One region of the Lactobacillus sp. ESL0703 genome, then DNA from elsewhere that is predicted to be linked to it. Evidence: riboswitches for the same ligand, from Rfam matches in the RefSeq annotation. Region 1 holds a riboswitch; each other region holds the start of a gene.
The links. A riboswitch is a leader RNA that binds a small molecule or an ion and turns the genes downstream of it on or off. The one in region 1 is predicted to bind thiamine pyrophosphate.
Positions count from the first base shown of each region.

Region 2: it holds a riboswitch for thiamine pyrophosphate, as region 1 does, so the genes downstream of both, PT278_RS06305 (ECF transporter S component) here and thiM (hydroxyethylthiazole kinase) in region 1, are expected to answer to the same signal.
Region 3: it holds a riboswitch for thiamine pyrophosphate, as region 1 does, so the genes downstream of both, PT278_RS05945 (ABC transporter ATP-binding protein) here and thiM (hydroxyethylthiazole kinase) in region 1, are expected to answer to the same signal.
Region 4: it holds a riboswitch for thiamine pyrophosphate, as region 1 does, so the genes downstream of both, thiW (energy coupling factor transporter S component ThiW) here and thiM (hydroxyethylthiazole kinase) in region 1, are expected to answer to the same signal.

Region 1 covers NZ_JAQTIB010000002.1:108,733-113,674, forward strand. The annotation lists gene thiE (thiamine phosphate synthase) at 1-84, opposite strand, end outside; gene thiD (bifunctional hydroxymethylpyrimidine kinase/phosphomethylpyrimidine kinase) at 97-900, opposite strand; gene thiM (hydroxyethylthiazole kinase) at 912-1,700, opposite strand; TPP riboswitch at 1,789-1,890, opposite strand; gene PT278_RS03080 (AEC family transporter) at 2,026-2,991, opposite strand; gene tenA (thiaminase II) at 3,492-4,154, shown strand; gene PT278_RS03090 (EamA family transporter) at 4,266-4,942, shown strand, end outside.
Region 2 covers NZ_JAQTIB010000004.1:15,139-20,080, forward strand. The annotation lists gene PT278_RS06295 (M42 family peptidase) at 1-969, shown strand, start outside; gene PT278_RS06300 (MFS transporter) at 1,072-2,298, shown strand; TPP riboswitch at 2,358-2,446, shown strand; gene PT278_RS06305 (ECF transporter S component) at 2,493-3,071, shown strand; gene PT278_RS06310 (ECF transporter S component) at 3,085-3,663, shown strand; gene udk (uridine kinase) at 3,703-4,347, opposite strand; gene scrK (fructokinase ScrK) at 4,557-4,942, shown strand, end outside.
Region 3 covers NZ_JAQTIB010000003.1:186,433-191,374, reverse strand. The annotation lists gene PT278_RS05945 (ABC transporter ATP-binding protein) at 1-1,089, opposite strand, end outside; TPP riboswitch at 1,131-1,220, opposite strand; gene PT278_RS05940 (helix-turn-helix transcriptional regulator) at 1,344-2,279, shown strand; gene htpX (zinc metalloprotease HtpX) at 2,325-3,221, opposite strand; gene PT278_RS05930 (LemA family protein) at 3,240-3,800, opposite strand; gene PT278_RS05925 (SLC13 family permease) at 3,907-4,942, opposite strand, start outside.
Region 4 covers NZ_JAQTIB010000003.1:108,652-113,593, forward strand. The annotation lists gene PT278_RS05545 (matrixin family metalloprotease) at 1-420, shown strand, start outside; gene PT278_RS05550 (histidine phosphatase family protein) at 441-1,085, shown strand; TPP riboswitch at 1,150-1,241, shown strand; gene thiW (energy coupling factor transporter S component ThiW) at 1,306-1,815, shown strand; gene PT278_RS05560 (ATP-binding protein) at 1,870-2,940, opposite strand; gene PT278_RS05565 (pyrimidine-nucleoside phosphorylase) at 3,058-4,356, opposite strand; gene PT278_RS05570 (sugar-binding transcriptional regulator) at 4,374-4,942, opposite strand, start outside.

The DNA of each region.
Region 1 (4,942 bases):
TTCTGGCAAGGTCTTACCAGCTGGTAAATCCTGAGTACCGCAAATGAAGTAAGCACGAAGCATGTTTGCATTAAACTTTTGCATTATTTTTCCTATCTATTTGGCCCAGTGGTTGAGTGGTCCGTGACCATGTCCCACTTGGATTGTCTGCTCGATTGTTTTGGTAACGTATTTTTTGGCAAGTTTAATTGCATCGGTTAGATTATGACCGAGAGCAAGCTGGGCAGTAATTGCAGCGGCTAGAGTGTCACCAGTACCATGTGTGCGTTTGGTATGGGTTCGCGGACTGCTGACCCAGAAGCTAGAGCCGTCTTCAAGTAGGGCAAAGTCGCTTACTTCTTCAGCACTTGAATGGCCACCCTTAATTAGTACGTTCTTAACGCCCATGTCTTGCAGTGAACGGGCAAGATCGGGATATTGCTTTTCAGAAGTAACGGTCATTCCGGTTAATACTTGTGCTTCTGGTAAATTGGGCGTTACTAGGTTAGCTAGTGGTAACAACTCATTTCTGACAGTGGCAACTGCATCTTCACTTAGTAAGTGAGCGCCACCTTTGGCTACCATGACGGGATCGACAGTCACGGGACCAAAGTCATATTTCTGTAAGTTTAGAGCAACTTGGTGAACATGAGCAGCATCGCCGAGCATTCCAGTTTTTGTCGCGCGGATTTTAAAGTCGGCGGCTAAAGATGCACATTGTGCATCAATCATTTCCAGTGGAAGCAAGTGTGATGATTGAACGCCCAGTGTGTTTTGCGCAGTAACGGCAACTACAACTGCCGTGCCGAAGACTTTTTGCATTTGAAAAGTCTTCATATCGGCCATAATGCCGGCGCCACCGCCGGAATCTGTACCTGCGATTGTCAGAACTTGAGGGAATGAATTAATTTCTTCTGCCATAAAATACTTCCTTAATCATAATCAGCAATTTTTTCAATATCAGCAATCTGCACTTTTGCTAAATAGTCCATGAGATACATGCCAAAACTGCCAGGGCCAACATCGGGATGATCTTGAACGACCAGTTGTCCAATTGAACCGAAAACAAGCGTTGCAGCTTGAGCGGCCTCGAAGCGACTGTCGGTCACTGCACAAAAGGCAGCGACGATACTTGTTAACATATCGCCAGAACCTACATGGGCTTGGAATAGCGGTGTACCATTATGAACATGAACAACATTAGTGCCATCACTAATTGTATCAGTTGCACCACTGGCAATGACAGTGCAGTGGTACTTTTTGGCTACTTCCTTGGTAATCTCATCAAGGTTGCCTGCTCCTGATCCAGCATCAATACCTTTAGATTGCCAGTCAAATTCACCTAATGCGGCAATTTCACCAGCGTTACCACGAATAACGCCAACGTGGAAGTTCCATAATAGGTCTTGAGCAATATTAAGGCGGTAATCTACAGCACCAACTGCAACAGGGTCCAGCACAATCGGCTTATGATATTCTCGAGCCAAATCACCCATTTTTTTCATGTGTGCAATTTGCAGCTTAGTTAAGCTGCCCATATTAATAGCAACGGCTGAAGCCATGTTGACCATTTCGTCGGTTTCATCAATTTCGCTGCTCATGATGGGCGAAGCTCCAATTGCGTTTAAGCCGTTGGCAACGTCTTGAACAGTAACGAAATTAGCGGCGTTGAGAACAACAGGGTTCTCTTGGCGCAACTTGTCTAATAATTCTAACTGCATAATCTTCCTCCTAAAAATTATTGAAGAAGTCCTCCGAACCACGACTTTAAACTAATAAAAAAGCTTTGACACATAATTGTGTCAAAGCAATAGGTAGTTGACACGTTCCTCGCGCAAGTATTAGCTTACAGGTTCAAAGGGTCTGAAACGGTGTTTCATCTCAGCCTAAAAGGCCCCCCTCGTGTTATCGCTTCCAATTATAACGGCTTTTAATGAATAATACAATGCTAAAGTCAATGTTGTGTTATTTTTAGCAGTAAAAAAGTCCAGCTGTGTTATCAGAGCTGGGCTTTTTGTAAGTCTTTTAAGTAAGTATTTTTAATTATTAGATAAATTGTAAAATCGTCATCAAAATCGGAACGACGATAATGAAGAGAATTGTACTTTCAACCACAATATTAGTTGCGTATTTAACGTCGCCGTGTGATTCGTTGGCTAAAATTGGTAAAACAGCTAACATTGGCGTTGCTGCTTGGACAACTAAAGTTTGGCGCATCAAGCTCGGTAAATTAAAGCCGGCATTTGTTCCGATTTTAATTAAAATAATCAAAATGATTGGTGAAACAATAAAGCGACCAATTAATGCTAAGATTGAATCACGGTCAAACTTAACGTTCTTAATTCCGGCATCGTGTAGGACAATTCCGATATAGATCAGTGACAGTGGGGTTACCAAGTTACCAACGTAAGTTAACGTTGAGTTTAAGAAGTTAGGTACAGGAATCCCTAATAGCATCCAGACCAAAGCAACAATAAACCCAACAAGTGGCATTGGCAATAGCTTTTTCCAGTTAATCTTGTGGTTAGTCTTCTTATCTTTAGCAGTCGGGTCGTCGTTTTGGATTAAGAAAACGCCAAATGCCCAAGTAGAAACGGTATTGATAATGTAGTATACCAAAAAGTAAGACATGGCTTTGTCGCCAAACAGTGCCATGTTCAGGGGCATCCCAATAAAGATGGTGTTGGCGTTAACCACGGCATTCATAAAAATTCCTCGGCGGCCAGGACGGATTTTGAAGACCTTAATGCTTAGCCAAGCAATAAGATAACCGATAATCACACCCAAAGCTGGGAATAATAATTCGGTTGATAATTGCAGCAGGCTGCCGCGGCTAAGGTTCTTCATAACAGCAGTGAAGATTGAAGCTGGCAGGGCAATCTTAGTGATAATACTAGAGATTTCACTACCAAACTTATCGTCAATCCAATTAAATTGTTTTAGTAAAAAGCCGAGGGCCATGATTAAGATAATCACAACTACGCTTGATACAGATGTCAAAAAGACTTGCATAAAAAGTTTCCTCTTTCTGTAGGTAATTAATATTTGGGCATCCACGTTGTTTCTTGAATGGCTCTTTTGGCGTCAGTTATCTTTCACCGGCTAAACCTTAATCAATTACAGTTTGATGGTAATTATGGCTGAGGAACTAGTGGCAAAAATATAGCACTAGCAATTTCACTTATCCATTAGTAAGCTCGGGGGTATCATCAAATAACGAACCTTGTTTGTTAACAAGATTCGTTATTTGCGAGCTACTTTTGGATTTAAGACTATTTGGCAATGTAAATACTGGTAGTCTTACTAAGATAAGTTGCGCGCATGTTTCTTTAGCCAAACTAGTTTCCTCATGCCGTAATTGCCCTTCAGATATAATACAATAAGTATTTTTAATAGCAACAATTTTACACTTTAACCGTGTAATAAATTTATTGTTAGCCTTATAATAAAATAAATTATTGAGTTAGTGACGGCAAAATATTAAAAGCAAACTAGTAGTTAAGGAGATAATCATGACAGAATTTACGGACCAGTTACACCAAGCAGCGAGCAGTCTATGGCAGAAGAGTATGAAGCATCCATTTGTGCAGGAATTGCAAAGTGGGGAATTACCGCTGGCCAAATTTCGCTTTTATTTATTACAAGATCGGTATTATTTAAATCAATTTAGTGAATTTCACCGTGCGATTGCAGCAAAAACGGATGGCCAACAGACTGAGCAGTTTTTACTTGAGATGGCGCAGGACTTGAAGGATAGCGAGATGGCAGTGCGCGAGAATTTTTTTAAGCAATTGCAGATTATGCCAGCTGAAATTGCGCAAACGCCAGTTGCGCCGACTGCGTATGCATACGTTAATCACTTGCAGATGACATTGGCGCGGGATGGTATCGCTCCGGCTGTTGCTGCACTTGTGCCTTGCTATTGGCTGTATCAAGAAATTGGGCAAAAATTAGCAACTGGCGGCTCGCCTGTTTCGTATTATCAAGAGTGGATTGATACCTATGATGGCGAGTGGTATGCAGCTAATGTGCAGCGAATTTTACAGTTGACGAATACATTAGCTGATTCTGGTTCTGCAGATGAGCGGGAAAAAATGCAGCAGGCTTTTGTTCGCAGCAGCTATTATGAATTGCAATTTTGGCAGATGGCGTATGAGCAGCAAGAATGGGCTTAAAAATGGTAAGCAAAAAGAAGCATGAGTAGACATGCTTCTTTTTTAGTTAGTTCAGCTTGCAAGAATTTTTTGATATTATAGGGAAGTTATAATAAAAAAGGAGAGTTAGAAATGGTAACAGCTAAGAAGAGACATTTATGGGCCTTTCTTGCGGGCTTAGCCTGTGTTATGTGGGGAATTTCAGGTCTATTTGCCAAGTCGTTATTTAATTTAAGTCCGGAAATTACGCCGATTTGGCTTACGCAGGTGCGAATGGTAGTCTCAGGTGTGATTTTATTAATAGTTGCTGCGATTGTCGGACAAAAGCCGGTAGCAACTATGAAAAATAAGCACGACGCCTGGATAATTATTGCGTACGGTATTTTCGGCTTACTGCCAGTGCAACTGTTTTATTTTATTACTGTGCAAAAGGCCAATCCAGCAATAGCTACAATTCTGCAGTTTATCGGACCATTCTTTGTGATGGCGTATTTAATTCTGCGCCACCAACAAACCTTGCGTGTGTTGGATATGCTCGCTGCAGTTACCGCATTTATTGGTGTTATTTTGCTTGCAACTCATGGCGATTTTAGCCATTTTGCCTTGACGCCGGAAGTACTGATGTGGGGGTTATTGGCGGCAATTGGTGTGGCAACTAACACGTTAATTCCGATTAGTGTGCTGCATCGTGTTTCCAGCCTGGTAGTTACAGGGTGGGGACTGCTTTCTGCTGGAATTTGTTTAACGATTATTCATCCTGTATGGCCACATGTGCATCTAACTGGACAAGTTTGGTTGGCTGTTGGCGT
Region 2 (4,942 bases), on a different contig from region 1:
AACGTTAAGGTTGACGGCATGTTAAATGCTTATGCTTCTAAGAAGGAAAATAAGGCGGGGCGGCCCGTTATTCAGCTTGATGCCCACTCAGACTCAGTCGGGTTTATCACTCAGGCAGTTAGACCTAACGGCATGATTAAGTTTGTTCCATTAGGCGGCTGGGTTAAGTATAATATTCCAGCACTGCGGGTTCGAATTAAAAATCGTGATGGTGAATATATCCCCGGCGTTGTAGCCACTAAGCCACCACACTTTATGACGGAAGCTGAACGCAATAATGTGCCCGATGTAGCTGATATGTCGATTGATGTTGGTTCGAGTTCACGTGAAGAAACATTGAACGACTATAAGATTGACACTGGTTGTCCAATTTTTGTTGATGTTAAGTGTGAATATAACGAAAAGTCGGGTTTGTTTTTTGGCAAGGACTTTGATGACCGTTTTGGTGCTGCAGCCATGGCTGATGTTTTGGAAACATTAGATGGCGAAGAAACGCCATTTAACGTTGTCGCTGCACTGTCAAGTCAAGAAGAAGTTGGCTTGCGCGGAGCTTATGTTACAGCTCGCACTGTTAAGCCCGACTTGGGTATCGTGCTGGAATCTTGTCCAGCTGATGATACCTTTACTCCTGATTGGCTTTCACAAACTGCCTTAAAGCACGGACCAATGATGCGTGACATGGATACGTCATTCTTGCCTAATCCTAAGTTCCAGCAATATGCTTGTGATGTAGCTGATAAGAATCACATTCCTTATACGCGGTCAGTTAGAACTGGTGGCGGCCAAGATGGTGCCGCAATTTATTATGAAAATGGGGCACCGACAATTGTAATTGGTATTCCAGTTCGTTACGAGCATTCACCGTATTGCTTTAGTGCCTACCAAGATTTCAAGGCAGCTGTTGAAATGACAGTGGCAATTATTCGTGATTTAACTACTGAAAAATTAGCTAGTTTCAGCCAATTTTAAGTAAATTTAATATTTTAGTTGCAAAAAATTATTAAACGAGTAAAATAATGTTCCAAAGAAATAATTAGGCGACAGAGAGCGCTTGTTTCGGAGGAATTAAATATGGATACAACTAATGAGCACAGTCATGCACTAACTACAGATCAGAAGTGGACCATCGCGTCGACTTCATCGGGATTTATGTTAGAGAACATGGATGTGCTTTTTCTATCGTTTGCGATGAGTTCGATGATTGCTGACCTGCACCTATCTGGTGGTGCTGCAGGGTTAATTTCGTCGATTACTAATTTGGGGATGTTGTTTGGCGGGATTGCCTTTGGTATGTTGGGCGATAAAATCGGCCGCGTTAAAACTTTCAGCCATACCGTGATTATTTTTGCGGTAGCGACAGCCTGTATGGCCTTTGCCAATAACATCTACTTGATTTATGCCCTCCGTTTTTTGGCCGGAATTGGTGCTGGCGGTGAATATGGTGTTGGGATTGCATTAATTGCCGAGGCTTTTCCGAAGAAGGAAATTGGTAAAATGACCTCAATTGCAGCAGTTGGCGGTCAGGTGGGGGCAATCTTCGCGGCGCTAATTGCGGCATGGATTATTCCAACTGCTGGCTGGCACATGTTGTTTTTAGTTGGTATTGTGCCGGTAGTCTTAACGGTTTTCATTAGAAAACACCTGCATGAGAGTAAGCAATTTTTAACGGCTAAGGCAGAAGAAAAGGGTTCACTGTTAACCAATGTTGCCCGCAAGATGTTTGCAACACCGCGGCTTGCTTGGCAGAGTATTGGCTTGATGATTATGATGACAGTCCAAATTGCTGGTTACTTTGGTTTAATGAACTGGCTGCCAACAATCGTACAGAAGCAATTAAATTTGAATGTTGCCAATTCAAGTTTATGGATGATTGCAACGATTATTGGAATGAGCATTGGAATGATGACCTTCGGCACCATTTTCGATCATTTTGGTCCGCGGCGGGCCTTCGGTATCTTCTTAATTGGTTCAGCCATTATGGTTTATACTTTAAGTTTGGCCACCAACATGGTAACTTTGCTTATCATTGGGGCGATTGTCGGCTTCTTTTCTAATGGGATGTTCGGTGGTTACGGTGCGGTAATTAGCCGGCTGTACCCAACAGAAATTCGCTCGAGTGCGAACAATATTATTGTTAATATTGGCCGTGCAATTGGCGGGTTTTCATCAGTTGTGATTGGTATCTTGATGGATCACTACAACTTAACGGTTGTCATGGGTTTCTTATCAAGTTTATACATTATCAGCTTGATAATTATGATTAGCTTGCCTGGATTGAAAAAGCTGGCAAATAATTAGTGAAGTAAAAGAATGGTTTTATAATAATTATCATTGTGGTATACTACCTATAAATAGATTTTAGTCACTAGGGGTGCGCTTAGCTGAGAATTACCCTTGGAACCTGAACAGGACAATGCCTGCGTTAGGGAAGTGTTTGAATAAGCATTTAACTGTACTCCTTCTGACTTAATAGTTAGTTAGGAGTATTTTTTATGTTCACAAGATCATCAAAATGGAATGTTAAATCGGTAATTTTGGTTGCGTTGATTGGAATTATTATGGGGGTAATTTATACCTACGGCTTTAATTGGGCTTACAACATTATAAAAATGGCACTGGTCCCTACGGGTTTCGCCCCAGTGACCGACACGGTCTTTTCGGGCCTATGGCTAATGGCAGCACCCTTAGCAATGTATTTTGTACCAACGGCTGGTTCTGGGACAATTGGCGAAGTGTTAGCTTCAATCGTAGAAATGGCAATCGGCGGTCAATGGGGCGCGATTACTGTTATTTCAGGGCTTATTCAAGGTGCAACTAACGAAATCGGCTTTTTCCCCAAGAATTCACGTTATCAAGCATTTTCTTGGAAGAGTGTTATGATTGGTGCCTTCTTTGCAGGACTAGGAATTTTTATTCCGTCATATATTCTTTACAGTTGGGGCAAATTTAACATGACGGTTCAGATTGTAATGTTCATTACCAATATGGTTTCGGCGCTTGTCTTTGACGGCGTACTGGTTAAATTAATCGCTAATCTGTTTGATCGCACATTGAAGCCGCGACTGGCATAGATTGAGGTAAATCATGTTTACACGATCATCAAAATGGAATGTTAAGTCGGTAATTTTGGTTGCTTTGATTGGTATTCTCATGGGTATCTTTTATACCTATGGCACTAATGACCTTTATAACCTAGTTAAAATGTTACTACTGCCGACAGGGTACGCCCCGGCAACCGACGCCTTTTTTGCAGGGTTGTGGTTAATGGCCGCGCCTCTTGCAATGTATTTTGTCCCCACAAAAGGTTCAGGATTAGTAGGAGAGCTGCTCGCTTCAATAGTGGAGATGGCTTGCGGTGGACAATGGGGGATTACCACTGTAGTCTCGGGACTAATGCAGGGACTAACCAATGAAATTGGCTTTTTCCCGAAAAAGTCCCGCTACCAAAGATTTTCATGGCGAAGTGTTCTGACAGGTTCATTTTTTGCTAGTTTTGGCTTTTTTATTCCGTGTTATCTGATGTATGGCTGGTATAAATTTGCCGTTAAGGTGCAAATTGTGATGTTCTTTGTCAGTATCCTTTCGTCAGTTTTATTTGATGGGGTACTAGTTAAGTTAATTACTAACCTGTTTGATCGCGCATTAAAGCCGAAAGTAGCATGATTTTAAACAAAAAGGTCGAGGATAATTACCTCGGCCTTTTTAGATAGCTGCTTCTTTTCTTAAAATTGCGTGAACCTTAGTGGTTAACATGTCGATTGCAACGTTATTTTCGCCGCCTTCGGGAATAATAATGTCAGCGTAACGTTTAGTAGGTTCAATAAATTGATGGTACATTGGCTTAACTGTGCCTAAGTATTGTTCAATTACGGAGTTAATTGAGCGCCCGCGTTCATCAATATCTCGTTCAAGTCGTCTGATAAAGCGAATGTCGTCATCGGTATCAACGTAAACTTTGATGTCCATTAAGTCCCGAATTTCCTCATTTGCTAAAACCAAAATTCCTTCAAGAATAATGATATCAGCAGGTTCAATGTGAATAGTTTCATCACTTCTGGTGTGTTCCTTAAAGTCGTAAACGGGCATTTCAATTGGCTTGTAGTTAAGCAAGTCATTGATTTGGGCTTTAAGTAATGGAATATCGAAGGCATCAGGATGGTCATAATTGATATTCATCCGTTCGCTCATTGAAATACCGGTATTATCCTTGTAGTATGAATCTTGCGTCATAATTAGGACGTGTTCATTTTCTTGCATTTGGTCAACAATTTTGTGGGCAATCGTTGTTTTACCACTACCCGAACCGCCGGTAATCCCAATTACGACGGGTTTTTCAAGTTTAGACATTCAGACTCTCCTTTTTATCAAATAATATTTTACTGTAGTTTTTGCTGTAATACCACTAAAACAGGCGATATTTTGCGATTTTGGTCAATAATTTTTGCAATAAAAGATAAAATCTGTACTTGAAAGGGCTTTATAAAATAGGTAACATGAAAGTGCAATTGTTAACAGACGCGATAAGTTTGCTGTTTGGTAAATGAAGGAGATAAAGTATGTTATTAGGTTCAATTGAAGCTGGCGGGACTAAGTTTGTTTGTGCGGTGGGTAATGAAAATTATCAGGTTAAAGATACGATAACTTTTCCGACAACCACACCCCAAGAAACTTTGCAAAAAGCTGCAGATTATTTTAAGCAATTTCCGGTAACAGCAATTAGTATTGCTTCTTTTGGTCCAATTGAAATTCGCCAGACAGCAGCTAATTATGGCTATATAACTACAACTCCTAAGAAGGGCTGGCAAAATACAGATTTTGTTGGCTTCATTAAACAGCAGGTTAATGTGCCGATCTTTTTTACAACGGATGTTAACGGCTCTGCATATGGCGAATATGTCATGTCATTATTATCCAATGAAGATATTGATTCACTCGTTTATTA
Region 3 (4,942 bases), on a different contig from region 1:
GTCCAGGTGCTGGTCGAGGTCAAGGTCAGTTAAAACTTCCTTGATTTTTTGGTCAGTAAAAAAGTCATTGGTTCGCTGTTTTTTGCTCAAGTTAATTTCGTCTTGAACGGTAATACTCAAGAATTGGTCGGTCGCATTCTGAAAAATCTGGGCAACATGCAGTAAGTATTTGCGTGTCTTCTGTTGGCGGATTTCACGGTTGCGATAGGTCAAACTGCCGCTATAGGATAGCATCTTAGTCAGAGCGTTAAATAGTGAAGTTTTGCCGACACCGTTAGCACCGGTAATCAGTGTGGTTTTGCCTGCAATAATATTGAGCTGATTTTGGTCTAACAAAAGGCGATTTTGCGTTAGCTGTGTCTTAGTTAGGGTAAAACAAGCGGCCTCATTTTGCGGCAGAGCAAATGAATAATCATTTTTTTGTACGCTTGTTTGGAGCAGCTGCTTTTTAGCTGCGGGATTTAGCTGCTTGACGTTGTGGTCTTTAAACTCAAAAAGACAATCGCAGACGGTTTGATAGCCGTCTAAAACGTGGTCACTTAAGATAATGGTCTTACCCTGATCGCGCAAGTGCGCCAATTTGGTAATCAAAAATTTCCGCGCTTGTGGATCACAGCTGGCAAAGGGTTCGTCTAGCAAGAATAAGTCGATATCCATTGCTATGAGAACGGCAAGTGCTACTCGTTGCTGTTCGCCGCCAGACATTGTATTGATTTTTTGATCCAATAGATTTTCAATTTGGGCAAATTCGACGCCGGCGGTTAAGTACTTTTGGTAATCTTCACGTTTAACTTGTAAGTTTTCAAGGGCAAAAATAATTTCTTCACGTGGTGTTGCCATGGTGAACTGTTCGCCAGCATTTTGAAACATGATGGCTGCTTTTAACCCAGCAAGGTTAAGTTTACCGCTGAGTTTACCCGCGTATTTAGGATAGAGTCCGGCAAGTATTTTAAGTAAAGTCGACTTGCCGCAACCAGTAGGCCCAATTAAGAGTGAAAATTTTCCCGTGGGAATTTCAAGATTAAGATTGTCAATAATTTTAATATTTTGTTCGTATGAAAAAGTTAAATTTTTGCTTGTAATCATTATTTTTACCAATTAAAAAAATCGCTAGGGCAGGCTGCACTAACGACGTAAAAATTCATTTTCCCTTCGCTGGCATTGTCCATAGCAGGTTCAACGGGTATTCTCTCAGCCTTGCGGCACCCCAAAGTTATCAAACTGATTGTACACGAAAGAGTTTTCTCTGTCTAGTCCTTGTAACTTTATGAAAATAAAATGGTAGTGGATATGATTTTTGCTATATAATAAAAGTATTAAAATAACAATAAGAAGGTGAAGCTATGGCAGCAGTTAAATTAGCGCAGTATTTGGCTAGTATTTTAAATTCAACCAATAGCGATACAAACGAATTGCGGTTGAAAGCAGAAGGCAATTTTGACTTGTTTAGGGTCTATCTTGAAAATCATAATACCGGTGTTCATCGCTATCAAACAACAAATGCAATGATTTTTTATGAAGCTGGCGGCAAGTCAAACATTAAAATTCATGGTCAGGACTTTACACTAAAGGTAGGTAATATCGTCTTTTTGCCGGCCAAGAGTGACTATGAAGTGCAAAAGCAAACTAAGACTGACGTGTTGGTAAAGCTAGATTTAAATTCTAAGTATGATTTACAATATTTCCTGGGAAATATTGTTCATGATGAGCCTCGTGAAGAACGGGCAGTTAAGCAAATCATTAGCAGCTTACATACCAATCGGCTGTTATATTTAAAGTCAACGCCAATTTCTAAGTCGGCCCAATTAATGAATAAGATAATTGATGAGTATTTAAATCAAAACCTGTTTGCCCAAAGTGTAGCTGCAGCAGAATTGAACTTGTTGTTGGTTACAGCTGTCCGTAATCAAAGCTTTGAATCAACCGCGGCAGAGAAGCAAGGCTTTGCAAATGTAACACTTGAGAGCTATATTGATGCCAATTTTGCCGATATTACTTTGGATTCGGCTGCCAAACATTTTGGCTTTAACCCAAATTATTTTTCTAGCTTAGTTAAACAAAAAACGGGAAAAAGCTTTGTGGAGCATGTTGATGAACGGCGAATGCAGGAAGCACGTAATTTGCTTGCTCGCCCCGACATTTCGGTTAAGGAAATTATTGCCAGGGTAGGTTACAATGGTAAGTCCTTTTTCTATAAAAAGTTTAATGAATATTATCATCAAACGCCGGTCCAAATGCGTGCAGAGCTGTTTCGTCAAGCTAATATTAATTTGAAATAAAATGAAAAAGACATCTGTTTAATTAACAGATGTCTTTTTTGGATATTACATTTTTTCTAACCGTTTGATCCGGTCTTCTGTCGGCGGATGGCTATCGAATAGATGAGTAAAACCGTGCTTTTTACGCAATGGATCTTCAATATACATGCCAGCACTACTCGTATCAGCCTTTTTCATTGGCTTACTGCCGTCGATTTTCTCTAAAGCAGAAATCAGACCTTGTGGGTTGCGAGTAAGATCAACTGATGAAGCATCAGCTAAGTACTCACGATTACGCGACAAGGCCATCTGGGCAAGGCTGGCACATAATGGTCCAAGAATAAGCACAAAGACAATTGCAACAATTTTAAAAATAATGACAATATTGTTATCGTCGTCTTTGTCGCTGCCACGGTCATCGTCAAACCACCAAATATAGCGGCTGGCAATTCCGGATAAATATGAAATCACTCCAACCAGAACCGCGGCAACCGTTGATAAGCGAATATCATAGTTGCGAATATGCGAAATTTCGTGTCCTAAGACGCCTTCTAGTTCCTCACGGTTCATCATGTCAAGTAGGCCTTGAGTTACAGCAACAGCACTATGGTCAGGATCACGACCGGTCGCAAAAGCATTAGGACTGGAATCATCAATGATGAATACGCGTGGCATGGGTACCCGGCCAACCATGGCCATATCTTGGACAATGTGCCATAATTCAGGGTTATCCTGTTCGTTAACTTCTTGGGCATGATTTAAGTTCATGACTAGATTTGCGGGATCACGCATGACAAAAAATAGGTAAAGAATGCTGATGATAAGTGCAATAATTACACCGCTCCATGGACTGTCACTAAAAATGTAACCTAATCCAGCACCAACAAGGGCTAAAATCACGGCAAACAGAACCATGATGATGCCAGTTTTGCGCTTATTACGAGCAATTTGTTGAAATAACATAGTAGAGAGACCTAATATTTAAAATTTAACCTTAGGTGCTTCTTTTTCGGCTTCACTGGCTTGTAAGTAGTCAACCTTCTTAAAGCCGTGGATCCGTGCAATCATATTTGATGGGAAAGTAAGCAGCTTTTGGTCGTAAAGGGCTGCTGATGAATTGTAGAGCTGACGTGAGTAAGCAATCTTATTCTCAGTATTGGTCAATTCTTCTTGTAATTTCAAGAAATTTTGGTTGGCCTTCAGGTCAGGATAGTTTTCTTGCAAAGCAAAAATTGACTTTAAAGCATCAGATATTTGGTTAGAAACCTTTAAAGTTTGGGCGCGGTCATCTTTAGGAACGTTAGTTAATTGATTGCGCAGCTGCACAACATTTTCTAAAGTTTCTTGTTCATGCTTAGCGTAACCCTTAGTGGTTTCAACTAAGTTAGGAATTAGGTCGTTGCGCCGCTTTAATTGGACGTCGATTTGGCTCCATGATTCATCTGTATAAACTTTGGCTTTTTGAAGACCATTGTAGATAGCAATATAGATAGCGATTAATAAGACAATGATAATTAGAATTATCCAAGTTAATGATGGCATAGGTTAAACCTCCTTATATATACTGCTTCATTATAACTGATTATATATTTTTTGGACAGAAAAAAAGGATATGGCATTACGCCATGATTCAGATAAGTCAAGCATACTAAATAAGCAATAGTAGCCAACCAATAATCATCAGGATGAATAAGCCAATAAACTGCATAACGCTCCATTTTTTGAAGAATTCGTTCCTAGGGACAGTTCCGTTTTGCATGAAGGTTTTAAGAACCAGCATATTGGCCATTGAGCCGATAGGTGAGCCGAAACCACCGATATTCGTTCCTAAGAAGAGTGCTTTGGCATATGGCGTGAACTTACCAACAAGGATTGTGGCCGGCACGTTACTGATAATTTGGCTGGATAAGATTGACGTAAAGTAAGTTGAGCTTTCTGAATTAATCATTGTATGAATAATCGTGACAATGATTGGAATCTGCTGAATATCGCTAATAAAGATAAAGAAGCAGGTAAATGTAAGCAGCAAGGCAAAATCGACTTTAAGCAGAATGCGCGGATTAATCAAAAGCGCAAGAACAATCGCCGCCAGCATCGGCCAAGCAACATTGACAACTTTGAAGACACCCAAAAAGAAGAAGGCGAATACAACGGTCGTTATTATGGTTGGTCGAATACTAATATTAATTTGCTTTGTCTCTTGAACAGGAATTTGCTTACGTGGGATAAAGTGAAAAATAATGAATGTAATCACCAATGCACTAAGCAAATATGGCAGTGACCATGAGAAGAAGGTCAGAGCATTGACTGAATATTTGCTAACCAGAAAAATATTGTGTGGATTACCCCAAGGTGTGAATGCCGCACCGATATTTGCCCCCATTCCGATTAAAGTAACGGGCAAAATTTGCGGTAAGTCATATCTTTTAGCAATGTTAAGATAAAGCGGAATTAATGTAAGCGCTGTTATATCATTACCCAGAAACATCCCAGCGATAATTGCCAAAAGTGTGAACAGAATATTCAGTTTACGTGTATTGTCAGCGATACTAGTTAATTTGTATGCAAGCACATCAAGTACGTGCAGGTACGCGTAGATTTGAATGATAATTAGCATCGCAGCGACTGAAAATATAGTATGTAAGTTGATATCTCCAAGTCGCGGTCTAGCAAAAAAAAGACTT
Region 4 (4,942 bases), on a different contig from region 1:
GTTTATCTTGATTTGGCGGATAACCAGCAATTAACTCAAGCCGCTCAAGATGCCATTAGTGCTTGGAATGATACTGGCAGTTTTACTTTTACTGAGACTAATAAGAAGAAAAATGCACAGATTACAATTGAGCCGATGTTTGACCCCGACACAGATGCCGCTGGGCAAGCAAGCATTACCTATAATCCCAAGACTAAATTGCTTAGTAAGGCAAAAATCCAATTAAATGTTTATTATCTGCAGAATTTTATATATTATTATACTTATCAGCGAATTGTCAATACTGTTGAACACGAATTGGGACACGCCATCGGGCTCAATCACAATAAAGGCAAGTCCGTCATGTATCCCGCGGGCTCTATTTACCCAATTGAGCCACAAGATGTCGCAAAAGTTAAACAAATTTATCATGAAAAATAATTAAAATAAGGAGTTTAAAAATGAAGCGAATTTACATTGTCCGTCACGGACAAACTTATATTAACCGTTACAACAAGATGCAGGGCTGGTGTGATACCCCATTAACTGAAGACGGCATTGCTGGTGCTGATAAAGCGGGCGAAACACTTAAAAATGTTCCCTTTGACATTGCCATCTCTAGCGACTTGAAGCGAGCAAGTGATACCTGCGACATTATCATTAAGCACAATGTTAACCGCGACGAAATCCAACATCTTGCAACTCCGCTGTTCCGCGAACATTTTTACGGCTACTTCGAAGGAATGGATACCGACATGGCCTGGCAAATGATTGGCGGACCGCACGGCTATAAGACCCACTATGATCTGTTCAAGAACGAATCAATTGATACGGCAACCGACTGGATTAAGGAAGCTGATCCGTTTCATGATGCGGAAAATGCCAAGGAATATTGGCACCGCCTTGACCAGGGCTTTGACCTAATCAGTCAGCTTGATGGTGCCGAAAACATTTTATTGGTAACTCACGGCTTTACTATTCGCAGTATTGCCGACCGCTTTGGCGATTTCGACGTCAGCTGCGGTCCACGTAATGCGTCAATTACCATGATGACAATGACTGATAAGCAAAGAAAAGTTACATCATATAATCAAATGAAACTATAAGAAAATAGAATTTGTGCTTTCTTTTTCATCGTTGAAAGTCTATAATCAAATTAACATTAATATACAAGAGTCTATGGGGTGCTTATTTAAGCTGAGATTAAACCCATGAACCTGATCTAGATAATACTAGCGCAAGGGATAGGCTAATTAAGCAAAATCCCATTCGCTATGTGCGAATGGGATTTTTTTGTAGACGCTTGTTAGGAGTAGGGAGTTAGAAATGACTAATAAGAGAAAACAGACAGAAAAACTTACTATTTTGGCAATTATGATTGCACTAGACGTGGTATTATCCCCCATCTTTCGCGTGGAAGGAATGGCACCAATGTCTAGTGTTATCAACATTATTGGCGCCACCATGCTGGGGCCTGTTTACGTGACAATTATGGCAACCTTGTGCGGAATTATCAGAATGTTAATCATGGGAATTCCGCCGCTGGCTTTAACTGGTGCCATCTTTGGTGCAGTATTAGCCGGGATTTTCTATAAATTAACCGGCAAAATTTGGGCAGCTTGTCTTGGCGAAATTATCGGCACCGGAATTATCGGCTCGCTGCTTTCTTACCCAGTCATGGTCTGGTTCACAGGCAGCTCTAATAACCTATATTGGTTCGTCTACACCCCGCGTTTTATCGGGGCTGCTATTATTGGATCAGTAGTTGCCACTATTGTTCTATTAAGCCTAAACAAGGCAAAGCAATTCCAAAAAATCCAGCAACTATTTTTCTAGAAAAAACGACAGCTCTTTATAGGGGCTGTCGTTTTTTACTAAGAATAATTATAATTAATAGCCCAAATAATATACCGAATCTGGATTTTGAGTTTGCTTTAAATATTCACCAAAAAATGGCAACGTATAATCAACATAACCATGACCACTTGGAGTAATTAACTGCCGCTCTAATGCTCGACGCCGATATTGTGAGACATAACCCTTAGTCTTTTTCATTTTGGCAACAACATCACTGAACTTACAATGGTCATTAACATTTATCAAATATTGACGGTCATTTTCCGACAAGCCCATTAAAATCTTTTGATAAGCATTCTCAAAAAGCTTTAGTTGATATTGTACTTTAACTTCATTTAATACTTCTATAGTTGGTTCACGGCCATTTAACTCTTCAAAATACAGCCAACCCAATAATTGAAAGCCATACGAGTAACCCTTAGTCATCTGTGCCATTTTGTTTGCAACAGTTAAGGAGCACGCAAAAACTTTTTGATAAGTATTCACCATATCCGCAGCGTTCAACGACATCATCACTATTTTTTCTGAACGCAGCAAAAAAGTCAGTTTATCTTCATTTTGAATATCCAAAATAAAGTCAGGCAATCCGGTCATTACAACGTAAATTGGATATTCAGCTCGCTTAAGTGAATTATAAACCTGGGCAAAATCTTGAATTGCCTTAGAATTAGTTACCTCATCAATCGTGACAACCACAAATTTTCCTTGTTGCTTAATTTCGGACATTAAGTCTTCCAAAATCTCATCAACTTCAGGAACCTCAATTTCGCGACTAACTGATACACCACCCAAACTCAAAGAATTAATACTGTTAAATAGCCTATTTGCTTTAGAGTGAACCTGATGATCTAGCTTATGTGCCAAGCTCGTTAAAATCCCATTACGATTAAGTAAATCAACATAATAACAATTATCGTCTTGTTTAAATTGTTTAGCTAATTGTGTTAAATATGCTGTTTTGCCAGAACCACGGACACCGGTAACAAAAAACGATCGTGAAAATTGGCTTTCCTTAATTAATTTTACTAAATCATTTACCTGTTTGTTTTTATCCAAAAAAATTGGCGGTACATCACCAAAAGTCGGATTAAACGGATTAATCATAAATTCTCCTTTTAGACTTTTTTAGACTTTGATTTTTATTTTAGACTTTTTTAGACTTTTTGCCAATAAAAATAGCGTCAATCAGACTGGCGTGCAATCTAATTACGCTATTTTTAATTATTCAATTACTTCATAAATCATTTGGTAAGGCTTAGCCTCATCCGCAATTTTGATGCAATTGTAAAGCATCTCTTGAACTTCAGCAACATCTGAACTATCGGCATGAATTGTCAATAAGGATTCGCCCTTCTTGACCTTGTCGCCAACCTTCTTATGCAATTCGATCCCAACACCATAGTCAAGCTGGTCGTCGGCCTTTTCACGACCGCCGCCAAGTTTCATGCTGGCAATTCCAACTTCATCAGCTGACAATTGTGCTAAGTAACCATCTTGTTTAGCAGGCAATTCAATTTCAAATTGTGCGTGTGGCATAACACTGTAATCATCGATCACCTTGCTATCGCCGCCTTGAGCAATTACCATTGCCTTAAACCGAGCTAAAGCTGAACCATCTGCAATTGTTTCTTCAAGCATCTTACGAGCTTCTTCAACTGTCTCTGCCTTTTGTCCCAAGACAACCATGTGACTGCCAAGGGTTAGGACTAGGTCAAGTAAATCTTGCGGGCCATTACCCTTGAGCAAATCAAGCGTTTCTTCAATTTCTAAAGTGTTACCGACCTTATTGCCTAGCGGTTGATTCATATCAGAAATCAGTGCCATGCACTTCATGCCAACACCCTTACCAATTTCCACTAAGGCATGAGCTAATTCTTCGGACTCCGGCAGAGTCTTCATAAATGCGCCAGAACCAGTTTTAACATCAATTACCAACGCGTCAGTTCCTGATGCGATTTTTTTACTCATAATTGAACTGGCAATTAGCGGAATTGAATCAACAGTATCGGTTACATCCCGCAAAGCATAAATCTTCTTGTCTGCAGGTGCGATATTCCCTGTAGCACCAATGATTGCCAACTTTTCGCGTTTGACTTGATCGATAAAGTCTTGCTCGCTAATTTCTACCTTGAAACCAGGAATTGCTTCCAGCTTATCAAGCGTACCACCAGTATGACCTAAACCACGTCCAGAAATCATTGGTACCGGAATCCCAACAGCTGCAACCATTGCGGCCAGCGGCAAACTAACCTTGTCGCCAACACCACCAGTTGAGTGCTTATCAACTTTAATCCCCGGAATCTCAGACAAGTCCAAATGATCGCCGGAATTCATCATATCTAGGGTTAACGTTGAACGCTCATGGTCAGTCATATTATTAAAGAAAATCGCCATCAACAACGCGCTTGTCTGATAGTCCGGAATTTCACCGCTGACAACACCATCAACAAAGAATTGAATTTCAGCGTCGGTTAATTCTTGCTTATTTCTCTTTTTATCAATTATATCTACCATTCTCATGGCTTCTCACCTCATTATTAATAGGTGAGTAATTCTTGTGCAATTGCCTGATCTAAAATAAGTTCGTTTGCGTATCCTGCTTTAATAACGGCGTAGACAACCGGCGCTTTTAAAATGCCACTAGCAACTAAAATCGAATGTTCCTTAGATTTTAAATCACTCAGTTCAATGCCGACAGTACGTTCATCAAGCCCGCGACTAACAATATTACCATCACGATCAATAAAGCGTGAGACAATATCACCCACTGCCTTTTCCTGCAGCTGTTTTTTCTGCGTTTTATTGAAGTAGCCTAATTGAAACAGCAGCGCATCTTTGCGCACCGTGCCAACACTATAGACCGCAATGTTTGCGGCCCGGCCAAGCTGTAATGTCTTGTTAATAAAACGATCTTTTTCAACAATTTCTTTAGTAACTTTATTATCAAAAAATGGCGGCAACGGTAAAAAGTGTGCAGCCGCACCAAGAGCATTGGCAAATTCGGTCACACTCTCATCAGCGTACGTCTCTTCATTATTGATATTGACGCCGCCCTTGAGCTGAACAACCTGCACGTCAGAAACAGCGCGCTTTTCCAAGTTGGTTG